3 regions of the Streptomyces tyrfis genome follow, and region 2 is predicted to be linked to each of the others. Evidence: riboswitches for the same ligand, from Rfam matches in the RefSeq annotation. Region 2 holds a riboswitch; each other region holds the start of a gene.

Region 1 (7,368 bases), on a different contig from region 2:
GTACCGCACGGTGTGCATCGGCGGCGTCGGGTTCTTCAACAAGCAGGGGGCGCTGGGGTCCGTGCTGCCCGGGCTGTTCCAGGAGAGCCACTGGGAGCCCGGGTTCGGGGTGGCCTCGCCCACGTCCTTCGAGGCGCAGGTGGCCCGGGCCGAGGAGGTGGTGGCCGCGCTCCCGTCGGAGCAGCGGCTGTTCCTCTTCGTCAACGTGTCCGCGCTGCACCAGCCCAACTGGTTCCACACCCCGGGGGCCACGCGGGAGGCCGGCGATTCCCGCGCCACCCACGCCGCCGCGCTCGAATACGTCGACGCGCACATCGGCCGGCTCTTCGCCGCCGCGAGCAGCCGGCGACGCTGCTTCGCCGTCGTCTGCTCCGACCACGGCACGGCGTACGGGGACGACGGCTACACCGGGCACCGGATCGGCCACGAGTCGGTGTGGACGGTGCCGTACGCCCACTTCTTCCTGGAACCGGGAGCCTCCGCGTCATGAGCCGCACCACGACCGCCGCGCGGGCCGTCCGCCCGTATCAGAGCTATGTCTACGCCTACCCGCACAAGACGGCGTACCGGCCGCTGCCCGACCGGCCCGAGCTGCGCGAGCTGTGGGCGGGCGAGCGCAGGGACGCGCTCTCGCTCTATCTCCACATACCGTTCTGCGAGGTCCGCTGTGGCTTCTGCAATCTCTTCACCCGGATCGGCGCTCCGGACGAGCTGACGACCCGGTACCTCGACGCGTTGGACCGGCAGGCCGTCGCCGTCCGCGACGCGCTGGACGACGCGGAGCCGGTGCGGTTCGCCGCGGCGGCGTTCGGCGGGGGCACTCCCACGTTCCTGACCGCGGCGGAGCTGGAGCGGCTCTGCGACATCGCGGAGAAGCGGATGGGCGCCGATCTGCGGTCCGTTCCGCTGTCCGTCGAGACGTCTCCGTCGACCGCGACCGCCGACCGGCTGGCCGTTCTCGCCGACCGGGGCGCGACCAGGATCAGCATCGGGGTGCAGAGCTTCGTCGAGGCGGAGGCGCGGGCCGCCGTCCGGCCGCAGCGGCGCGCCGACGTGGAGGCGGCCCTGGACCGAATACGCGACGCCCGGGTCCCGGTCCTGAACATCGACCTGATCTACGGCATCGACGGGCAGACCGAGGAAAGCTGGCGGCTCTCGCTGGACGCCGCGCTGGGCTGGCGGCCGGAGGAGCTGTATCTGTACCCGCTGTACGTGCGCCCGCTGACCGGTCTGGGGCGGCTGGGCGCGGACGGCGAGGCCGCGGCCGACGCCGCCTGGGACCAGCAGCGGCTGCGGCTGTACCGCGCGGGCCGGGACCATCTCCTGGCGCACGGCTACGAGCAGGTGTCGATGCGGATGTTCCGCCGTGCCGACGCCGCGCGCGCGGACGGGCCCGACGACTACGCCTGCCAGACGGACGGCATGATCGGCCTGGGGTGCGGAGCCCGTTCGTACACCTCGCGGCTGCACTACTCCTTCGACTACGCGGTGGAGACGCGGGAGGTCCGGGCGATCATCGACGGCTACACCGCCGCCGAGGACTTCTCGCGCGCCGAGGTCGGGCGGTACGTCGATGGCGACGAGGCGCGTCGGCGCCATCTGCTGCAGTCGGTGCTCCAGGCGGCGGGGATGCCGCTGGACGGGTACCGGGAGCGGTTCGGCAGCCTCCCCGCCGAGGACTTCCCCGCCGAGCTGGCCCGTTTCGAGGAGCGTGGCTGGCTGGACGCGGCGGCCGGGGCGGCCGGTCTGCTGCGGCTCTCCCCCGAGGGCCTGGCGCACTCGGACGCGCTGGGCCCCGAGCTGTTCTCCCCGGCCGTGCGGTCAGCGATGGCCGCGTACGAACTGAAGTGAGCGCCTCCATGGACCTGACCATCCTCTACCGCGGTCCGCTCGCGTCCTGCGACTACGACTGCCCGTACTGTCCGTTCGCCAAGCGGCGGGACAGCCGGGAGCAGCTGCGTGCCGACCGGGCCGCGCTGGAGCGGTTCACCGCGTGGGTCGCGGCGCGGTCCGGCGACGACCGGATCTCGGTGCTGTTCACGCCGTGGGGCGAGGGGCTGGTCCGGTCCTGGTACCGGCGGGCCCTGGTGGAGCTGGCGGGGATGCCGCACGTCGGCCGGGTCGCGATCCAGACCAATCTCAGCGGCCGTACCGGCTGGCTGGCCGGGGCCGGGGACGCCGGGCGGGAGAAGATCGCGCTCTGGTGCACCTACCACCCGGGGCAGACGCCGTACGAGCGGTTCCTGGCGAAGTGCCGGGAGCTGTCCGCGCTCGGCGTCCGCCACAGCGTCGGCGTGGTCGGGCTCGACGAGCATCTCGGCGAGGCGCGGCGGCTGCGCGCCGCGCTGCCCGACGAGGTCTATCTGTGGGTGAACGCCGCGGAGGGGCACACCTACACGGACGAGGAGGCGGACCGCTGGACGGAGCTGGACCCGCTCTTCCCGTACAGCCGCCATCCGCACCGGTCGGCCGGGCTGCCCTGCCGGACCGGCGAGTCGGTGATCTCGGTCGACGGCGACGGCACGGTGCGGCGCTGCCACTTCGTCAGGTCCGAGCTCGGCAACCTCTACGACGGGAGCTACCGGGACGCGCTGCGCCCGCGTGCCTGCCCGCTGGCGGTGTGCGACTGCCATATCGGCTATGTGCATCTGGAGACGCTGCCGCTGTACGACGTGTTCGCGGGCGGGGTGCTGGAACGGATACCGGCGGCCCCGCCGTCGTCGTCCGCCGGGCCGGTCGGAGCGACGGTCCTGCCCCTGGCCGGCCGGCGGACGGGGCCGGGGCCGTCGTGACGCCGGACGCCCGGGGCCGGGCTCGGGCACGGGTGGCGCCGTCCGCCGGGGCTCGGCTCAGAGGGGCAGGAGGTCGGGCCGCTTCGCCTCGACGTGGTCGCCCGAGGACTCGCCGCGCAGTCGCCGTCCGATCCACGGCACCAGGTGTTCGCGCGCCCAGTGGATGTCGTCGCGGCGGACCTCGAACGTGCCGCGCGGGGCCTGCGGGGGCCACGGCTGGTCGGGGTCGACGGGCACCTCGATCCCGAGGACCTGGGCGGCCCGCAGCGCGACCCTGGTGTGCCCCTCGGGCGACAGGTGGAGCCGGTCGTCGTCCCAGGCGCGCCGGTCCTGGACGGACCGCAGCGACCACAGGTCGAGGACGGGGCAGCCGTAGCGGTCGGCGATGGCGCGCACATGGGCGGTGTAGGTGGCGATCTTGCCGCGCAGATGACGCAGCACGGGAATGCCCCGGGTGTCGAAACCGGTGGTGACCATGACCACGCCGACCGACTCGGTCAGTTCGGCGACCGCGCGCTCGAAGCGCTCGGCCACGTCGTCCGGGTCGGTGCCGGGCCGGATGATGTCGTTGCCGCCCGCGCAGAAGGTCACCAGGTCGGGGGCCAGGTCCTTGGCGCGCGGCACCTGCTCCGCGACGATCTGGTCGAGGAGGCGGCCGCGTACGGCGAGGTTGGCGTACCGGAAGTCCGCGTGCGTGGGGCCCTGGGCGCCCGTCGCCTCGTCGGGGTCCGGAAGCTGGTCCGCGAGAAGTACCGCGAATCGGTCCGCCCAGCCGACGTAGGTCCCGTCCGGGCCGGGGTCTCCGACTCCTTCGGTGAAGCTGTCGCCGATCGCCGCGTACGACCCGATGGCGCCTTGTCGGTCGATGACGCCACGTTGTGTTTTTCTCGAATCGTCTGCCACAACCGCTTATCCTGCACCGACGAATGTGACCTACGCGACCGTAATAAGGGGTTGACGGGTGGTGAGATAGACCACCCGACGAGGGCCGCGACGCCGGGAATAACGGAGAGGGGCGGTGCGCCGCAGCGCACCGCCCCTTCGCATGGCCCGGGTCGTGCCCGGGCCCGCCCGCCGTCCGGCCGTTCGGCTCAGACGTAGACGCCGTGCGCGGCGAGGTAGGCGATCGGGTCGATGTCCGAGCCGTACGCCGGTCCGGTGCGGACCTCGAAGTGGAGGTGCGGTCCGGTGGCGTTGCCGGTGGAGCCGGAGAGGCCGATCTGCTGACCGGCGGTCACGGACTGGCCGGCCGAGACGGAGATCGAGGACAGGTGGCCGTACTGCGAGTAGCGGCCGTCGGGGTGCTTGATGACGACCTGGTTGCCGTACGCGCCGCCCCAGCCGGCGGTGACGACGGTGCCGGAGGTGATGGCCTTCACGCTGGTGCCGGTGAAGACGGGGAAGTCGATTCCGGTGTGGCTGCCGCTGGACCAGTTGGATCCGGAGGCCCGGTATCCGGTGGTGTGGTTGCCGGGGACCGGGTGGACGTAGCCGGAGGCGTTGCTCCGGGCTGCCGGGGCGGAGGCGGTCGCGGCCTTGGCCGCGGCGGCCACCGACGGCGCGGAGAGCGCCTTCGACGGCAGGGCGGCGCCCGCGCCGCCGCCGGCGGGCGCGGAGTGGGAGGAGCCCTGGGCGCCGAGCGTCAGCTTCGCTCCGGGGTGGATCAGGCTCGGGTCGTCCCCGATGACCTCGCGGTTGTCCTGGTACAGCTTCTGCCAGCCGCCCTCGACGCCGTGCTCGGCGGCGATCTTGGACAGGTAGTCGCCGGCGACGACGGAGTACGTGATGGCGGCCGGCTTCTCCGCGGCCCGCTGGGCCGGGACGGTGTGCGCGGCGGCGGGGGCCGAGGCCGGGGTGGCGGCGTGGGCGCCGGCCGCTCCGAACAGCGGCAGGGCGATCACGGCGGCGCCGACGCCCGCGGCGGCGACGCCCCGGGCGATGACGCTGGACTTGGTACGACGGTGGTTACCCGAGATGGGCATGGTGCGCTTCCTCTCCGGCGCCTGCGAGGTGAGCTGTCGGGTTCGGGCTGGAGATGCCCGGCCGTGCCTCGCACGGCTTCACCCCGAGCCGACCGGATCTCTTCGGTCGGCGGCCTACCTGGTTCCCCCGCTCCTGCCACGCGTCGACGGGTGCGATATCCGACCGGCGGCAGGATTAGGCGTTCCGACCGGATTGACGGTGACCGTAGGCGAGCCGGGACGACGAGAACAAGCCGCCGATTCCGGAGAAGGAATCGGCGGCGGGAATTCATCGAGGAATTACGGTCACACTGCGTGGCTCAGGATCTTGAATTTCCCTTATCCCGTCGGGAATGACGGACCGCCCCACCGGCACGCACGGTCACGGATATGATCCCGCTCACGAGCGCGAATCCAGCCCACGAAACAATGCACACACAGGCCAACAAATCACCTCAATATGGACATTTGACAGGTGTCGCGTGCCGGGACCTGCGCAAACTCCGCCCGGCCGGCCCTCATAAACGTCGGCGAATCCTGGGGGCCCCGGCCGGTCCGGGCCCGTGAAGCCGCGACCGAGATCCTTTTGAAGTCCGTCGATCACATGCGCGGGCGAACAGCACCCCCTTCGCCTCCCGCAAACACCTCGCATCTCATGACGGGTCGAACCGGAGCCGGATGAGAGACGGCGGCGGAATCCGGTCACCACCCGGCCCGCGAATTCCGCACTCTCGGAATGCGCACGATAAAGATCGATTTCTTCACCGCCCCTTTCCGTCGGGGAAACGGTCCGGATCCGGCTCCCGGCACGCCCCGGAACCACGGCCGGCCGGACGGGGCGTCAGGAGCGGGCCCGGGCGTTCCGTCCGGCCGGGCGGCACGGGCCTGGCGCGGGTATCGACAGGGCGACGATGAACTGGTTGCCTGATGAACCGATGAGAAACCCATGTCGTATCGTCGCGGGAGTGGCCTTGTCGGCGACTCGTGCCGACGGCCGGACCCTCCAGGAGTCACTGTGACGCAGCAGCTGCCGCAGATCCCGTCGACGGAGCCCGAACTGGCGGGCGTCCGCAACTTCCGCGACGTGGGCGGCCTGCCCACCATGGACGGTCGGCGGGTGCGGCACGGAAGGCTCTTCCGCAGCGGTCATCTCGCGCACGCCACCGCCGAGGACGCCGCCTTCCTCAGCGGTCTGGGGCTGCACACGGTCTTCGACTTCCGCAACTCCGCCGACCGCCGGCTCGACGGGCTCGACGTGGAGCTGCCCGGCGTGCGGAACATCAGCGTCCCGCTCTCCGACCCGGCCGACGGGGCCGAGTTCTGGCGGATGGTGCGCGACGGCGACATCGGTCAGCTGCGCGCGCTGCTCGCGGACGGCAAGGGGGCGAAGCGGATGATCGCGTCGTACCGCGAGATCGTGCTGACCCGCACCGCCGAGCACAGCCGGGTTCTGCACGCCCTGGCCGAGGACAGCGTTCCGGCGCTGATGCACTGCGCGGCGGGCAAGGACCGGGCCGGTCTGACGATCGCGGTGTCGCTGCTCGCGGTCGGGGTCGAGCGCGACGCCATCGAGGCCGACTACCTCAAGTCCAACGAGGCGCACCGCCGTTACCGGATCCGCCGCAGCGACACCTCGGCGGACGGCATGTCGGCCGAGGTGCTGGAACTGCTCAGTCCGCTCTTCGGCGCCCAGCCCGAATATCTCGCCGCGGCCTTCGCCGCCATCGAGGAGACCTGGGGCGACACGGAGCGGTATCTGACCGAGGGCCTGGAGCTGTCCCCCGGCACCCGTGAGCGGCTGCGCGACCGGCTCGTCGAAACGGCCTGACCGCGGCCCCGCCCGGAAGCGGTGGTCAGCCCTTGCCGGCCACCGCGAAGAGCAGATAGAGGAACGCCGCGAAGACGTGTCCGGCGATGAGATAGGCGATCAGCCGGATCACCACGCCGCGCGGGAAGTTCCGCTCCTGGGCCTCGTACTTCTTGGTCGACCCGAGCGGGTCGAAGTTCTCGGAATCGGACATGACAGTCCTCTCTGGCAACCGGCCGGGCCGGTCTCAGTGATGGTGGACGCCGCCGCCGAGGCACAGCTCGGCGGCGGGGCTCTGAAGCAGGGTGTGGACGAAGAGGAGTTCGGCGCCGTCGTGGTCGACGGCGGTGATCCGGTGTGGGGTGAGCGAGTCGAAGTGCGCGCTGTCGCCGGGGGCGAGGTCGTGCACGGTGTCCCCGAGCGTCACCCGCAGGTGCCCGGCGAGCACGTACAGCCACTCCTCGCCGGGGTGCACACGCACCAGGTCGCCCTGCGCACCGTGCGGGACCCGGACGCGGAGCGCCTGCATCGCCCGGCCGGAGCCGCCGGCCCGCTGGTACTGCCAGCCGTCGGCCTCGGCGCCCTCGAACTTCCCGCCGCGGATGATCGCGTCCCGTTCGGGGGGTGTCTCGCCGAGAAGCTCGGAGACCGTCGTACCGTAGATTCTGGCAAGACCGAGCAGCATCGGCAGCGACGGCTGCCGACGGCCCGTTTCGAGCCGGGAGAGATGGGCGGGCGACAGCCCGGCCCGCTGGGCCGCGGCCTCCAGGGTGAGACCGCGGGCACGGCGCAGGTCGCGCAGGCGTGG
Region 2 (7,368 bases):
GGCGTCGAGGGCCGACAGGGTCCGGCGGACGGTGGTGCCGTCGGAGGAACGCACCTCGGCGCGGGCGGAACCGGCCGCCGACCCCCGGTAGCCGACGATCACCTTGAGGCCGGCCCGGTTGGCCTTGAGGCTCTCCGGTTCGGCGAGTCCGGTGACGTCGAACAGCCGCTGGTCCAGCGTGCCGTCGGCGATCAGCCGCCGGGCATCACGCGGCACCGCATAGGTGCGGCCGTCGTAGGTCCAGGTGAAGAAGGGCATGTCCTGTCTGCCCTTCGCCCGCTGGATACCGCCGACCCGGCCGCGGGAGTCCACGAGAACCTGGTCACCGGTTATCAGGGTGACGGTGCGCACGGCCTTGCCGACCGCCCCCGTGCCCTTGACGGCGCTCGGGACCGCCGGGTCCGGGCCGCTGGTCCCCGCCGATGCCGGGCCGGTCATGCCCGCCGTCAGGACGACGGCGGCCGCAGCCACGACGGCATACGCCTGTTTTGATCGTTTACGCAAGATTGCCCCTGCTCAGGAGTGAATCGGGCGGGCGAGGGCCCGGCCCGGACGGGGTGCTCTCGAAGTCTCGTGCGACCCCCGGGGCTTGAAGTATTCCGGGGGCGCTCGGAGGCACTCAATGATCGTTGTGTAACAACGCTCCACCACGTATGGCCAGCCCGGGCAGTACTGGTGACGGCTCGTCAGATTCTTCTTCGGGCGGCACTTCCTGCCGACGCGCCGGTCGCGTCGGGACGGCCGGACGCGTTGAGCACGGACCCGAGACGACCCGGGGAATCCGACTGCGCACAGAACCCCCGAGCTGCCGGAATCGCAGTACGACCCCGCACGCGTGCGACCCACGCGGGACGGAACGGGAAGCGTCACGGACGCGTCGAACGCGTTGGGATCTCCGCGGGCGAAGGGCCGCGCGCTGGTTCGTCGGGTGAGTTCCCGTGCCGGGCGCCCAGGACTGCCCGCTCGACCCGCCTCGTCACCGCGCCCTCCGGCCACACCTTCGTCGACCGCCTCGGCCAGTCGCCCACGACTCGCCAACTGCGTGAGCCCGCCCGCTCGCCGCGGCGGAAGCCGGGAGCTGGAGCCGTGGAAGGTCCGGCTCTACGACGCGCACCCCACGCTTCCCGCCGCCAACGGCGCGCCGGGCGTCGCCCTCGCCGCATGATCCGGGCATGCCGACGCCGACGTCACCGAGCGGGGTGCACGTCCGCCCGCGCCCCGGTGACCTCCGCGTCGCCTCGGACCACCCGACTGCTCCACTCGGCTTCAGCGAGGGCGAAGCAGCCTGATGCTCAAGCCATCGTGACGGACTGTGAGACATCCGCCCTCAGCGAACGGCAAAACTCTCCGACCTGGGCGTTTCAGCGGATCACCAGGACGTACCCCCATCATGATCTTCTGTACGTCCTGTACATTTCTTACAGGCGCTGACGCGGTCCCGACACGGGCCCGCGCAGGCCCTCGACGAGAGGCAGCCCATGTCGTTCCGCCCCGCCGCCCGATACGCACTGCCCGAGTTCACCGAGCGCACGGCTCATGGAACCCGCACCTTCGACCCGTACTCCAAGCTGCTGTCCGAGCGAATCGTCCTCCTCGGCACCGAACTCGACGACACCGCGGCCGGTGACCTGATCGCGCAGCTCATCCATCTGGAATACGCCGCACCGGACCTGCCGGTCTCGCTCTACATCAACTCCCCCGGGGGTTCGTTCGCGGCCATGACCGCCGTCCACGACACGATGGAGTTCCTCGCCTGCGAGGTGGAGACGTACTGCCTGGGCCAGGCAGGGGCCTGCGCCGCCGTCCTGCTGGCCGCGGGCGCCCCGGGCCGGCGGCATATGCTGCCCGGGGCCCGGGTGATCCTGCGTCAGCCCGCCCTCGCCGAGCCGGTACGAGGACGCCCGTCGGATCTGGAGAACGAGGCGGCGGAGCTGGAACGGGTCCGCCGGACGCTCGTCGCGCTGCTGGCCCGTCACACGGGCCGCGACGGCGCGCGTGTCGCCGGTGACATCGAGCGCGATCTCGTCCTCGATGCGCCGGGCGCGCTGGCGTACGGCCTGGCGGACCACGTCCTGGCGAGCCGGAAGACGTCGCTCCGGCCGTCCGGTCCGAAGTGAGCGACTGATGCGCACGCCCGAGACGCCTCCGCTTCCGGCTCTGACCCGCGCCGAGGGCGAGTTCATCGACCGCTACCTCGAAGTCGTCGATCAGCTGGGCCGGATCAATCCGGTGCACGGCGGCGACACCTACGGCGCGCTGCGCGCCGCGCAGGCACTGGCCGCGCATGCGGGCGCGCTGCGGGACGCCCTGACGCTCATGCACGAGCGCGGCGAGGCGCGGCTCCACGCCGGCACCCTCGCCCGGGCGCTGCGCGTGCTGGACGGGGAGCGGCGGTGCGGGCGGATCGCCCTGCCGCCCGTTCCGGGGAGTTGAGCACGCGTCCGGTCGCCGTCGCCGCCGCCGGAGAACCGGCCGCCTCCCCACACGACACGCCCGACGATCAAACCGATTTTCCTACTCTTTCAGCGTAGAAAACACCGTTTGCAGGCAAAATTCCAACTTGCGGTTTTCGGATGATAGGTGCACGAGATACGCCCTTACGTGCCTGATGCACACCGGGCGCACACGCGCAACCGGGTGCTCGAAAACGTCAGCTCCACTCGAACAGGTCAGTCGTGAGGACTCTCACATATCGTCGTTTCAGCTCGGAAATACGACTGTCGGTGAGTCAAGATCCCTGGGACGACAAGCCCCCGCCACCGCGGCGGGGCGGTCCGGGCGGACGCCGAGTCCTGCCGCCGCCCGGATGACTGGTCGACGGAAGTGGATCGGCAGGAGTGGAGGACCCGAGCACAACGGGTCGACCGGTTCACGGTCGGCCCTCGGGGTGAAGCCGCCGAGCGCGGCCGGGCAACTTCGCCAGCCCGAACCCGACAGGTCATCCTTCACAGGCGGCTGACGAAGGGTTGCGCATGACTGCGCAGGTTCATGTCCCGTCTCTGCTCGCCCGGGCCGGTACGGCCTCGGTTCTGACTCTGGCCGCCGTCGGGGGCACCATGCTCGCCCCGGGCGCCGCCACGGAGGCCCAGGCGGCCGCTCCATCGCTGAAGGCGCTCAACATCGCGGCGTCGAAGAAGGGGGCGCCGTACCGGTGGGGGGCGAGCGGCCCCTACCGGTTCGACTGCTCCGGCCTGACGGTCTATTCGTTCAAGAAGGCCGGCAAGAAGCTCCCCCGCACCGCCCAGCAGCAGTACAACAAGACCCGCCATGTCTCGGCCCGGCACCGGCAGCGCGGTGACCTGGTCTTCTTCCACTACGGTCGCAGCGTCTACCACGTGGGGATCTACGCCGGGCACAACAAGATCTGGCACTCGCCGAGGACCGGCGCGGTCGTCCGCCTGGAGAAGATCTGGTCGAAGAGCGTCTACTACGGCCGCGTCCGCTGACGCCTCGCCCTCCGGCGGCCGGGTCCTCCGGCCTCCTCCGGCACGCCGGAGGGCCCCGCACGGCGCCGCACCGGCACCGGGGAGGCGGCCCGTCCGGTAAGACCTGGCCGGCCGGGCGAAACGTTCAGCTCCGCGCGGAGCCGCCGCACGGCAGGTCGATCCACACCGTCTTGCCGCCGTCGGCGGTGGGGGTGACGTGGAGTCGGCCGCCGCGCTCCTCGGCCAGCTTCCGGATGATCACCATGCCTCGCCCGTTGTCCTGCTGGACGGCCACGGGCAGCCGTCGGGGCAGGCGCGGGTGGCTGTCCGTCACTCCGAGGCGCAGCAGCTCCTCCCGTTCCAGCCTCAGCTCCACGGTGAAGGTGGGCGACTGGCCGAGGGTGTGCTGGACGGCGTTGGTCGCGAGCTCCGAGACGATCAGCCGGACGGCGTCGGCGAGGCCGTCGTCCGCGGTCAGGCCCCATTCGGTGAGCACTCGGAACGTGTGTCTGCGGGCCGCCGGGACCGAGACCGGCTCGCTCGGCAGAGTGATGCTTGCTTCCTGATGGTCTGCCACGGCGAGCCACCCCTTTCCCACCCGGACCGGCACGTTCCCGGTCCTGGTTCCGCTTCGCGTCAGATTGCCACTGATCGCACCCGCTGTGACGCCGATCCCACAAGATATGCATATATCTGTCGCTCGATGCGGTGAACGCGGCCGCGCGAAACCGCACGCGCGCGCCGCACCGACCGCCCGGCGCGAGAGGGAGGGAGCCCGCGCATCCGGCGCGGACCCGTGGTACGACGCCGCGAGCCCGGGGAGAAGGTCCGGAGCCCGCGTCACGCCTCGGGACCGACCCGCCGGAAGACCGCGCGGACAGTCGGCCGACACCAGTCGGCGATCAACCGCGTCAGGGCCGGGCGGCGGGATGCGGCCGACCGAGGTGAACCGGCTGCTGGACACGTACGGCGTGGCCGGCGCGGGGCCGCGCACGCTCCTGGCCGGTCCGCCCGAGGAGGTCGTCACGTCGGACTTCTCCGCTCGGCACGAACCGCGCCGGCGGCGGAGCAGCCGCAGCACGGGGCTGAACGAGTGCGTGGAGACCGGCCCGTCCGGTGCCGGCCGGCTGTCCGCCCCGGACTCCAGGTGCGTGTCCGGTCCGCCGCCGCGGTTCGCCGCGGCGGCGGACCGGGCCTCGTTCGTCTCCGGTCCGTGCCGCGCTCCGGTCAGCTGACCGGAGCGGTCCGCCGCACGGTCTCCACCGCCGCGTCGACCTGCTCGTCCGTCAGATCGGCGCGCGCGGTCAGCCGCAGCCGGGAGACTCCGTCGGGCACCGACGGCGGACGGAAGCACCCTACGGCGATCCCCGCTTCACGGCAGTCGGCCGCCCAGCGGGCCGCCGCGTCCGCCGAAGGGGCCCGTACCGAGACCACCGCCGAGTCCGGGCGCACCGCCGTCAGACCGGCCGCGGTGAGCCGCTCGAAGAGCCCGGCGGCGACCGCGCGGACCCGGGCGGCGCGCCCCGGCTCCCGGGCGAGCACGCGCAGGGCGGCGAGGGCCGCGCCGACGGCGGCCGGGGCCAGGCCGGTGTCGAAGATGAACGTCCGGGCCGTGTTGACGAGGTGCTCGATCACCCGGGCGGGGCCGAGGACCACCCCGCCCTGGCTTCCCAGGGACTTGGAGAGGGTGAGCGTGGCGACCACGCCCTCGTCGCCGGCGAGCCCCGCGACGGCGAGCGAGCCCCGGCCGCCCTCCCCCAGCACACCCAGGCCGTGTGCGTCGTCGACGAGCAGCGCCGCCCCCTCCGCCCGGCACACTCGGGCCAGGGGGGTCAGCGGTGCGGCGTCGCCGTCGACCGAGAAGACCGAGTCGGTGACCACGAGGGCCCGCCCTTCGCGGGTCCGCAGGGCCTTGCGCACGGCGTCGGGATCGGCGTGCGGGACGACGAGGGTCTCGGCCCGGGACAACCGGCAGCCGTCGATGATCGACGCGTGGTTGCCCGCGTCGGACACGATCAGCGAGCCCCGGCCGGTGAGCGCGGTGAGGGCGGCCAGGTTCGCGGCGTACCCCGACGACAGCACCAGCGCTGCCTCGAACCCGCAGAACGCGGCCAGTTCGTGTTCGAGTTCGGCGTGCAGGGCGGTGGTGCCGGTGACGAGCCGCGAGCCGGTCGCACCGCCGCCCCAGCGGCGCGCGGCGTCGGCCGCCGCCGCGGTGACCTCGGGGTGCCGGGTCAGCCCCAGATAGTCGTTGCTCGCGAGGTCCAGCAGCTCGGCCGCGGCGGGGCGGGGGCGGAGCGTCCGGACGAGTCCGGCGTCCGCGCGGCGGCGTGCCGCGTCGTCGATCCAGTCGAACGGGGCGTAGGACATGGGCGGTCCTTTTGTAGGCAGTTCACAGACCCTAACCGCGGGCGCAGCAGGGCATGGTGTGGCAATACACACACCATTCACAGGGTCTGTTGTCCGGTTCCTCCTTGGCTGCGGGGTGCGCCATGGGCCAGGATCAACGCCATGGACCTCCTGAACACGCTGGTGGACAAGGGGCTGCGGCGCGAGCCGCCGACCCGTGAAGAAGCGCTCGCCGTACTGGCGACCTCGGACGACGACCTGCTCGACGTGGTGGCCGCGGCCGGGAAGGTGCGCCGTCAGTGGTTCGGGCGGCGGGTGAAGCTGAACTATCTGGTCAACCTCAAGTCCGGTCTCTGCCCCGAGGACTGCTCGTACTGCTCCCAGCGGCTCGGTTCGAAGGCCGGGATCCTCAAGTACACCTGGCTGAAGCCGGAGGACGCGTCGAAGGCCGCCGCCGCGGGTGTGGCGGGGGGCGCGAAGCGGGTGTGCCTGGTGGCGAGCGGCCGCGGCCCGACGGACCGCGACGTCGACCGGGTGTCGGAGACCATCGCGGCGATCAGGGAGCGGCACGAGGGCGTCGAGGTGTGCGCCTGCCTCGGGCTGCTCTCCGACGGGCAGGCCGAGCGGCTGCGCGCGGCGGGCGCCGACGCGTACAACCACAACCTCAACACGTCCGAGGGGACGTACGGGGACATCACCACCACCCACACCTACGCGGACCGGGTGGAGACCGTGCGGCAGGCACAGGCGGCCGGGCTCTCCGCGTGTTCCGGGCTGATCGCCGGGATGGGCGAGACCGACGCCGACCTGGTCGACGTGGTCTTCTCGCTGCGCGAGCTCGATCCGGACTCGGTGCCCGTCAACTTCCTGATCCCGTTCGAGGGAACCCCGCTGGCGAAGGAGTGGAACCTCACCCCGCAGCGGTGCCTGCGGATCCTGGCGATGGTCCGGTTCGTCTGCCCGGACGTGGAGGTGCGGCTCGCGGGCGGGCGGGAGGTGCATCTGCGGTCGATGCAGCCGCTGGCGCTGCACCTGGTCAACTCGATCTTCCTGGGCGACTACCTCACCAGCGAGGGGCAGGCCGGGCAGGCGGACCTGGACATGATCACGGACGCCGGTTTCGAGGTGGAGGGCGCGGACACGACGACGCTGCCGGCGCACCGCGCCCCCGGTGGGGACGGCTGCGAGTCGGGGGGCGGCGGCGGGTGCGCGCCGTGCGCCGACGCGCCCGGGGCGGACGACGCCGGGGAGGGTCCGGCGGCGCGCCCGGATCTGGTGGCGGTGCGCCGGCGCGGCGCGGGCACGGATCTCGCCCCCAATGCCTGAGCCGCTCTCCCCCGCCGAGCTGCGCTCCCTGGACCGCGCCCATGTCTGGCATCCGTACGGCCCGATGCCCGGGCGCCAGGAACCGCTGGTCGTGGAGTCCGCGTCCGGGGTGCGGCTCCGGCTGGCCGAACCGGCCCACGGACGGCGTGAACTGGTCGACGGCATGTCGTCGTGGTGGTCGGCGGTGCACGGCTACAACCACCCGGTGCTCAACGCGGCGGCCCGCGGTCAGCTGGACCGGATGAGCCATGTGATGTTCGGGGGTCTC
Region 3 (7,368 bases), on a different contig from region 2:
GGGGCGTCCCTCGCCGGTTCGGCTCCCGTCCCGGCCGTTCGACGATGCGCGGTCCGGCGGGAATTGACGGAGCGTCAGCCAGGAGCGGCCCTCGCGTGCCCGGCCCACGAGGAGGCGCGACGCCGGGCGGCGGCACGTGATTCTGGTATGGACATGACCAGCCGCCCCTGGCTAGTCTCGAACTTGGTCTAGACCTAAGTCGCGTCGTCGAGCCGGCGGCGCCCGGCCGGAGGCCGGACCGTACGACGCCGGTTCGAAGGCACGACCCGTCGCGGAGGGGCGCCGCCTCCTCCGCCCGTCCCGCAGCGCCCCCACACCTCCCCCAGGAGCGAAGCATGCGCAGAAGGATCACCTCGTTACTGCTCGGGCTCGGCATCGCCGGCATCTCCCTCCTCGCCACCTCCGGCACCGCCCAGAGCCACGGGTACACCGACTCCCCCATCAGCCGTCAGCAGCTCTGCGGCAACGGCACCGTGCGCAACTGCGGCCAGATCCAGTGGGAGCCGCCGAGCGTCGAGGGGCCGAAGGGCTTCCCCGCCCGGGGTCCGGTCGACGGCACGATCTGCGCCGGCGGCATCGGACGCTTCTCCGAGCTCGACGACCCGCGCGGCGGCAACTGGCCGGCGACGAAGGTCACCGGCGGGCAGGACTACACCTTCCGGTGGCAGATCGAGGCCCGGCACGCCACGACCGACTTCCGCTACTACATCACCAAGGACGGCTACGACCCGACCAAGCCGCTCACCCGGGCCGACCTGGAGCCGCAGCCGTTCCTGACCGTGCCGTTCGGCGGCCGTCTGCCGGGCTCCACGGTGAGCCACTCCGGAGTGCTGCCGCAGAAGACGGGCAAGCACCTCATCCTCGGCGTCTGGACGATCGCCGACACCGGCAACGCCTTCTACGCCTGCTCGGACGTGACCTTCTGAGTCCGTCCCGCACTCCGCGGGGGCGCCGGTCCGGGCCGAGCCGCGCCCGGACCGGCGCCCCCGCGGTCCGCGCCCCACGGGCGGCGGCCCCGCCGCCGGCCGACGCGCCGCCGCCCCGCCCGGAATGTTCCTGGCGGGGCGGCGGCGGCCTCGGCGTTCGCGGCCCGCGCGGTCAGACGTGGGTGTCCTCCGGAATGCTGACCAGCCAGCGGGTCTCGGGCCGGGGTCGCAGGTACAGCGCCCAGTAGAGCGTGGCGACCGCGGTGATGCCGCCGGTCCACAGCAGGTACTCGACCTCCTGCTGGGTCAGGATGTACGCGAGCACGACGATGAGCAGCACAGGGACGGCCGGCCACAGCGGCATGCGCCAGGCCGGGACCTCGCGGTGCGTGCCGCGTCGGCAGAGCAGCGCGGCCACAGCGACCAGCAGGTACATCCCGGTGACCGAGACGCCGGTGACGCCGTACAGGGTGTCGAGGTTGACGAAGCAGAGCGCCGCGCCGGGGACGCCGACGAGGAGGGTGGCGACCCACGGGGAGCCGAACCGGCCCAGCCGGGACAGCGCGTCGTTGACCGGGCCGGGCCACGCCTTGTCACGGGCGGAGGCGAACAGCACCCGCGAGTTCTGGATGACCATGACGATGCCCGCGTTGATGATGGCGAGGGCGACGCAGAGGCTGACGAAGGTGCCGACGGCCGAGTTGGACCAGGCGGCGACCATGGTGTTGAGATCGCCCGAGGTGAGCGCCGCCAGGTCCGGGGCGCCGAGTGTGATGGCGACGACGGGCACCAGGATGACCGCCGAGGAGATGGCCAGGGTGGCGAGCACCGTGCGGGCCACGTTGCGGCGCGGGTCCTCCAGCTCCTCCGAGAGGTAGACGGCCGTGGAGAAGCCCTGGGTGATGAAGAGCGCGATCGCGAGCCCCGAGACCACCATCATCGTGGTGACGGTGGAGACCGTGCCGTCCGGCGCGGCGACCTGGCCGTGCACCAGGGCGGAGGCCCCGCGCTCGGAGTGGGCGAAGCCGAGGACGGCGACGACGGCCGCCGCGACCACTTCGAGGACCAGGAAGATCCCCGTGATCCAGGCGTTGGCCCGCAGGTCCAGCAGCCCGGCGAGGGTGGCGAGCAGCATGACGCCCGCGCCCGCGAGAGGAGCCGGGATGTGCACGACGGGGGCGAGGTAGTCGGCCGTCCCCATGGCGATGACCGGCGGCACGATCATCACGACCAGCAGCGACAGCACGAAGACGAGCCATCCGGCCAGTCGGCCCGCCATGGTCGACACCATCGCGTACTCGCCGCCGGCGCTCGGGATGAGGGTGCCCAGCTCCGAGTAGCAGAAGGCGACCGCGATGCAGAGCAGCGAGCCGACGGCGATGGTGAGCGCGGTGTACGTGCCGAGGGTGGAGAACAGGTCCGGCACGACCACGAAGAGGGTCGAGGCGGGCGTCACGCACGACAGCGTGAGCAGTGTCCCGCCCACGACGCCGATGGAACGCTTGAGCTTCTGCGGGGTGGGGCCGGTCGCCGGCGCGAGCGCCTGGGGAGCGCTGAGCGTTTCGGTCATCGTGCGTTTCCGATCAACAGGTGTGATGTACGAGCACGGGAGCGGTATCGCCTCCAGACGAGGACGTGGCGTGTGTTCTCTTCACTCCCGGCGCGAACATGCAATCTTGACGAGTTCCATAGGTCAAGAGCCGTTTACCTTCGGAATTCGTTGTCCCGGTGATCCGTTTCGACGGTTTGAGCTTCTTCGGGCTTCTAGTCGCGGGGTGTCCGGGAGTACGGGAACCGCAGCCGGCCCCGCGGGGAAAGTTCCGCCCGTTCCGGATTCCGGACGGGCGACGGCACCCGGGGCGTCGAGTGCCCGGCGGTCGTGGGCCGTTCCGCGGGTCGCGGATCCTCCGATCAGGTGCCAGCCTGGATGCATGGCTTGGGCGTCATGGACGACTCGTGGTGTTTTCTCCGGGCACGGCGGCGTGCTCACGGACGAGGTCGGGGTCCTGACCGGGGACCTGACCGTGCATACGACCTGGGCGGACGACACGGCCCAGGTGACGGTGCAGTACACGGGCGCGATCGACTGGTTCACCATGTCGGGCAGCCCGGTGCCCTGCTGCTCCGAGGAGGACAGCCGGCGTCTGCACGAGGCGGCGGTGCGGTCCGTCCGGGAGGGCGCGGCGGCGAAGGTTCCCAGACCGCCGCTCGGCGGCCGGCCGCAGCGCCCGGCGGAGCGCGCCCAGGAATGAGGCACGCCGCACGAGGCGCGCCCCCGTCCGGGTGCGGGCGGGGGCGGGCGGCGCGACGGGGCGGGTGCGCCATGACGGGACGCGCCCCTCCGGGGAGCCGTGCGGCTCTCCGAAGGGGCGCGTCCCGTCGGTTCCGGGGCCGGCGCGGGGCCGGGCCGGGGGTGCGTCAGTACGCGCCGAACACGTTGTCGATCGAGCCGTACCGGTCGGCGGCGTAGTTGCAGGCCGCGGTGATGTTGGCGACCGGGTCGTAGCTGTCGAGCGCGGTGCCGGGCACGTGGTAGGCGCGGAACGTCGGGTCGATGACCTGGAGGAGGCCCTTGGACGGGATGCCGGCGGCGGCGTTCGAGTCCCAGTTGTTGATGGCCCGGGGGTTGCCCGAGGACTCGCGCATGATGTTGCGGTGGATGCCGTCGTAGCTGCCGGGAATGCCGTGCTCGGACATGATGGCGAGCGCTTCCCTGATCCAGCCGTCCAGGTCGTTCGTGTAGGCGACGGGGGCGGTCTTGACGGCGGCGACCGGGGCGGCGGAGATTCCGGCGGGGCCCTTGGAGCCGGCCTGGGCGCCGACGGTCAGCTTCATGCCCGGGTGGATCAGGGCGGGGTTCGCGCCGATGACCTCCCGGTTGTCCTGGTACAGCTTCTGCCAGCCGCCCTCGAGGGAGTAGTCCCGCGCGATCGTGGAGAGGCTGTCTCCGGCGATCACGGAATGCGTGACGGCCGCGCCCTTCGGCGCGGACGCGGTTCCGACCGTGGAGACGGCCGACACCGAGGTCTTCTCGGCGGCCTGCGCCGGGGCGGCCGAGGCGAATCCGGCTCCGATCAGCGGAAGCACCAGGGCGACTCCGCCCGTCGCCGCGGCGACGAGGCGGCGGTTCAGCGAAATGGTCGAGCGGCGACGGTACGTACCCGTTGCGGTCATGACGAATTCCTCTCCGTCGCCTGCGAGGTGAGCTGTCGGGTTCAGACTGGAGATGTCTGGCCGCACGAATGCGACTTCACCCCGAGCCGTTCCGGATACCGGACCGGCGGCCTACCTGGTTCCCCCGCTCCTGCCGTACGTGAGTGGGTCGGTTTCTCGGACGGCGGCAGGATTCGGCGTTCCGTCCGGATTGACCGTGACCGTAGGCGAGGAAAGCAGAACGAAACAAGTCCCTATTTATTGATCACAATTGATCCGCAAGATCAATTCATGGAATTCGCAGTAATCCACCTCACACGGCGGGGCCAACTTTCCTTGCCCAGAAAGGGTCCGGGCTCCGGACCGGGTCATCCGGCTGGCCTTTTCGTGACTCACGCCACGTGGCGACAAAAGGGACTTTTCGTATCACCCTCAAATGCCGCAGCACGCACCTAAAGCGCCTTTACTGACCAAAAATGTAATTCACCATAAATATGCTCAAAACCGGACATTCACCCCCCCCTGGGAGCGGACGCCGATGCGGCCGCCGTCCAGTCCTCACCCACGCTCCCGGGGCACCCGCCCGGCCCGGGAGCGGTCGCCCCGTTGCGCCGCCCGGGTGCACGGCCCGGCCCGGGCGGCGGCCCTCTCGACCGTCGCGCCCATGCGGGCCGCCCGTCGGTCGCAGCCCGGCCGGCGGCGCGATGACCAGCGGGAACGTCATCGCCGGGCCCAGCGCGCCACCGCCCCGCCGGGACGGTCGGGCCGTCGCGGCCCGGCCGGCCGGCGTCACGCGACTGCTCCGCACGGCGTGCGGAGCCGCATCCGCGCGCCTACGCTCGTTTCTGGATCAATGCCGCCAAAGGTCGTGATCTGACAGGAAGCGAGATCCCCATGGAGCGGCGCAGGTTGTCGGGATTGCTCGGGGAACTCGCGGCGGAATTCACCGGCACGATGGTCCTCATCCTCTTCGGCTGTGGCGTCGTGGCCCAGGTCGCGGCCGGCGGAGCGCTCACCGACCCCCGCGGCGGGCTGGGAAACCACGACAGCATCGCCTGGGCCTGGGGCCTCGGGGTCACCCTGGGCGTCTATGTGGCGGGCAGGCTGAGCGGCGCCCACCTCAATCCCGCCGTGACGGTCTCGCTCGCGGCGTTCAAGGGATTCCCCTGGCGAAAGGTCGTCCCCTATTCCCTCGCTCAGCTCGCGGGCGCCTTCGTCGGCGCCCTCGTGGTGCGCTGGAATTACACCGAGGCACTGGCCCGGGTGGATCCCGGGCACACCGTCAAGACGCAGGCCGTCTTCTCGACCCTGCCCGCCAACGGAAATATCGAACTACCCGTCACCGAATGGGGAGCGTTCCGGGACCAGATCATCGGGACGGCCATTCTGGTATTGCTGATCTTCGCGGTCACGGATCTTCTCAATACGGCGCCGGGCGCCAATATGGGCCCGTTCGTCGTGGGTCTCGTCGTGGTGGCCATCGGCATGGCTTTCGGAACCAACGCCGGTTACGCGATCAATCCCGCACGCGACCTCGGGCCCCGGCTGGCAAGTTTTCTGACGGGTTATGGAGGGGCGTGGCGGGACCAGTACGGGAATCTCTACTTCTGGGTGCCGATCGTGGGTCCGCTCGTGGGCGGCCCGCTCGGCGCCCTCCTCTACACGCACCTCGTCGGCCGTTTCATCCCCGCGGCGGAGCCGGAGCCGGAGGGCCGGATCCCCGCACCACCGGAGAGGTGACGACCGGTTCCCGCGCCGGACGCGGGCCCGAGGGGCCGGCACCGGCCGCGGATTCAGGAGAGGCGACACACCATGGCGGACTTCATCGGGGCGGTGGACCAGGGCACCACCAGCAGCCGCTTCATGATCTTCGATCATGACGGGAACGAGGTGGCCAAGCACCAGTTGGAGCACGAGCAGATCCTGCCCCGCCCCGGCTGGGTGGAGCACGACCCGGTCGAGATCTGGGAGCGCACCAACTCCGTGATGCAGAACGCGCTCCGCTCCGGGGGGCTGAGCGCCTCGGACCTGGACGCCGTCGGCATCACCAACCAGCGCGAGACCACCGTCGTCTGGGACCCCCGCAACGGCCGCCCGTACTGCAACGCGATCGTGTGGCAGGACACCCGCACCGACTCCATCGCGCGGGCGCTGGAGAACGACGGGCACGGCGAGGTGATCCGGCGCAAGTCGGGGCTGCCCCCGGCCACCTATTTCTCCGGCGGCAAGATCAAGTGGATCCTCGATCACGTCGAGGGCGTCCGCGCCGCCGCGGAGCGCGGGCACGCGGTGTTCGGGACCACGGATTCCTGGGTGCTGTGGAATCTCACCGGCGGTCCCGAGGGCGGCATCCACGCCACCGACGTGACCAACGCGAGCCGGACCATGCTGATGAACCTGGAGACCCTCGACTGGGACGACGAGCTGCTGGACATCTTCGGCATCCCCCGCAGGATGCTGCCGGTCATCAACCCGTCCTCGGACCCGGACGCGTACGGGTGCGCCTGCACCTCGCGGCCGTTGCGCGCCGCGATCCCGGTGACCGGGGTGCTCGGCGACCAGCACGCGGCGACCGTGGGGCAGGTGTGCTTCGAGCCGGGCGAGGCGAAGAACACGTACGGCACGGGCAACTTCCTCGTCCTCAACACCGGCACGGAACCGGTCCGGTCCTGGCACGGCCTGCTCACCACCGTCGCGTACCAGTTCGGGAAGACTCCCGCGGTCTACGCCCTGGAGGGCTCCATCGCGGTCACGGGGTCCGCCGTGCAGTGGCTGCGGGACCAGATGAAGATCATCAGCAGTGCGGCGGAGAGCGAATGGCTCGCCCGTACCGTCGAGGACAGCGGAGGCGTGTACTTCGTACCCGCGTTCTCGGGGCTCTTCGCGCCGTACTGGCGCTCGGACGCGCGCGGCGCGATCGTCGGGCTGGCCCGCTACCACACCAACGCCCATCTGGCCCGGGCCACGCTGGAGTCCATCTGCTATCAGACACGTGACGTGGTCGAGGCGATGGAGCGGGACTCCGGTGTCCACCTCGACGTGCTCAAGGTCGACGGCGGGGTCACCGCCAACGAGCTGTGCATGCAGATCCAGGCGGACGTCCTCGGCGTGCCCGTCAGCCGCCCGGTCGTCACCGAGACGACCGCGCTGGGAGCGGCGTACGCGGCGGGTCTGGCCACCGGGTTCTGGCGCGACGTGGGCGAGTTGCGGGGGCACTGGCAGGAGTCGATGCGCTGGGAGCCGCAGTGGGACGAGGGGCGGCGCGCCGAGGGGTACGAGAACTGGCGGC

The links. Region 2 has a riboswitch for cyclic di-AMP ahead of WA762_RS11890 (C40 family peptidase). Riboswitches for the same ligand answer to the same signal wherever they lie in the genome.
Region 1: linked by a shared signal. The riboswitch ahead of WA762_RS03825 (M23 family metallopeptidase) and the one ahead of WA762_RS11890 (C40 family peptidase) in region 2 are both predicted to bind cyclic di-AMP.
Region 3: linked by a shared signal. The riboswitch ahead of WA762_RS14875 (LysM peptidoglycan-binding domain-containing protein) and the one ahead of WA762_RS11890 (C40 family peptidase) in region 2 are both predicted to bind cyclic di-AMP.

What each region holds. Positions count from the first base shown of each region.
Region 1 is NZ_JBAGJZ010000003.1:142,407-149,774, forward strand. Features, by position in the region: gene WA762_RS03805 (STM4013/SEN3800 family hydrolase) at 1-490, shown strand, start outside; gene WA762_RS03810 (STM4012 family radical SAM protein) at 487-1,851, shown strand; gene WA762_RS03815 (STM4011 family radical SAM protein) at 1,860-2,792, shown strand; gene WA762_RS03820 (SGNH/GDSL hydrolase family protein) at 2,850-3,695, opposite strand; gene WA762_RS03825 (M23 family metallopeptidase) at 3,884-4,774, opposite strand; cyclic di-AMP (ydaO/yuaA leader) riboswitch at 4,780-4,933, opposite strand; gene WA762_RS03830 (tyrosine-protein phosphatase) at 5,769-6,581, shown strand; gene WA762_RS03835 (DUF6126 family protein) at 6,607-6,774, opposite strand; gene WA762_RS03840 (helix-turn-helix domain-containing protein) at 6,808-7,368, opposite strand, start outside.
Region 2 is NZ_JBAGJZ010000012.1:67,978-75,345, reverse strand. Features, by position in the region: gene WA762_RS11910 (S8 family peptidase) at 1-504, opposite strand, end outside; gene WA762_RS11905 (hypothetical protein) at 1,043-1,165, shown strand; gene WA762_RS11900 (ATP-dependent Clp protease proteolytic subunit) at 1,479-2,117, shown strand; gene WA762_RS11895 (hypothetical protein) at 2,125-2,433, shown strand; cyclic di-AMP (ydaO/yuaA leader) riboswitch at 2,806-2,969, shown strand; gene WA762_RS11890 (C40 family peptidase) at 2,973-3,446, shown strand; gene WA762_RS11885 (ATP-binding protein) at 3,571-4,002, opposite strand; gene WA762_RS11880 (hypothetical protein) at 4,355-4,660, shown strand; gene WA762_RS11875 (8-amino-7-oxononanoate synthase) at 4,653-5,795, opposite strand; gene bioB (biotin synthase BioB) at 5,937-7,100, shown strand; gene WA762_RS11865 (adenosylmethionine--8-amino-7-oxononanoate transaminase) at 7,093-7,368, shown strand, end outside.
Region 3 is NZ_JBAGJZ010000016.1:63,431-70,798, forward strand. Features, by position in the region: gene WA762_RS14860 (lytic polysaccharide monooxygenase auxiliary activity family 9 protein) at 336-926, shown strand; gene WA762_RS14865 (APC family permease) at 1,099-2,496, opposite strand; gene WA762_RS14870 (hypothetical protein) at 2,858-3,178, shown strand; gene WA762_RS14875 (LysM peptidoglycan-binding domain-containing protein) at 3,345-4,100, opposite strand; cyclic di-AMP (ydaO/yuaA leader) riboswitch at 4,103-4,261, opposite strand; gene WA762_RS14880 (MIP/aquaporin family protein) at 4,974-5,819, shown strand; gene glpK (glycerol kinase GlpK) at 5,892-7,368, shown strand, end outside.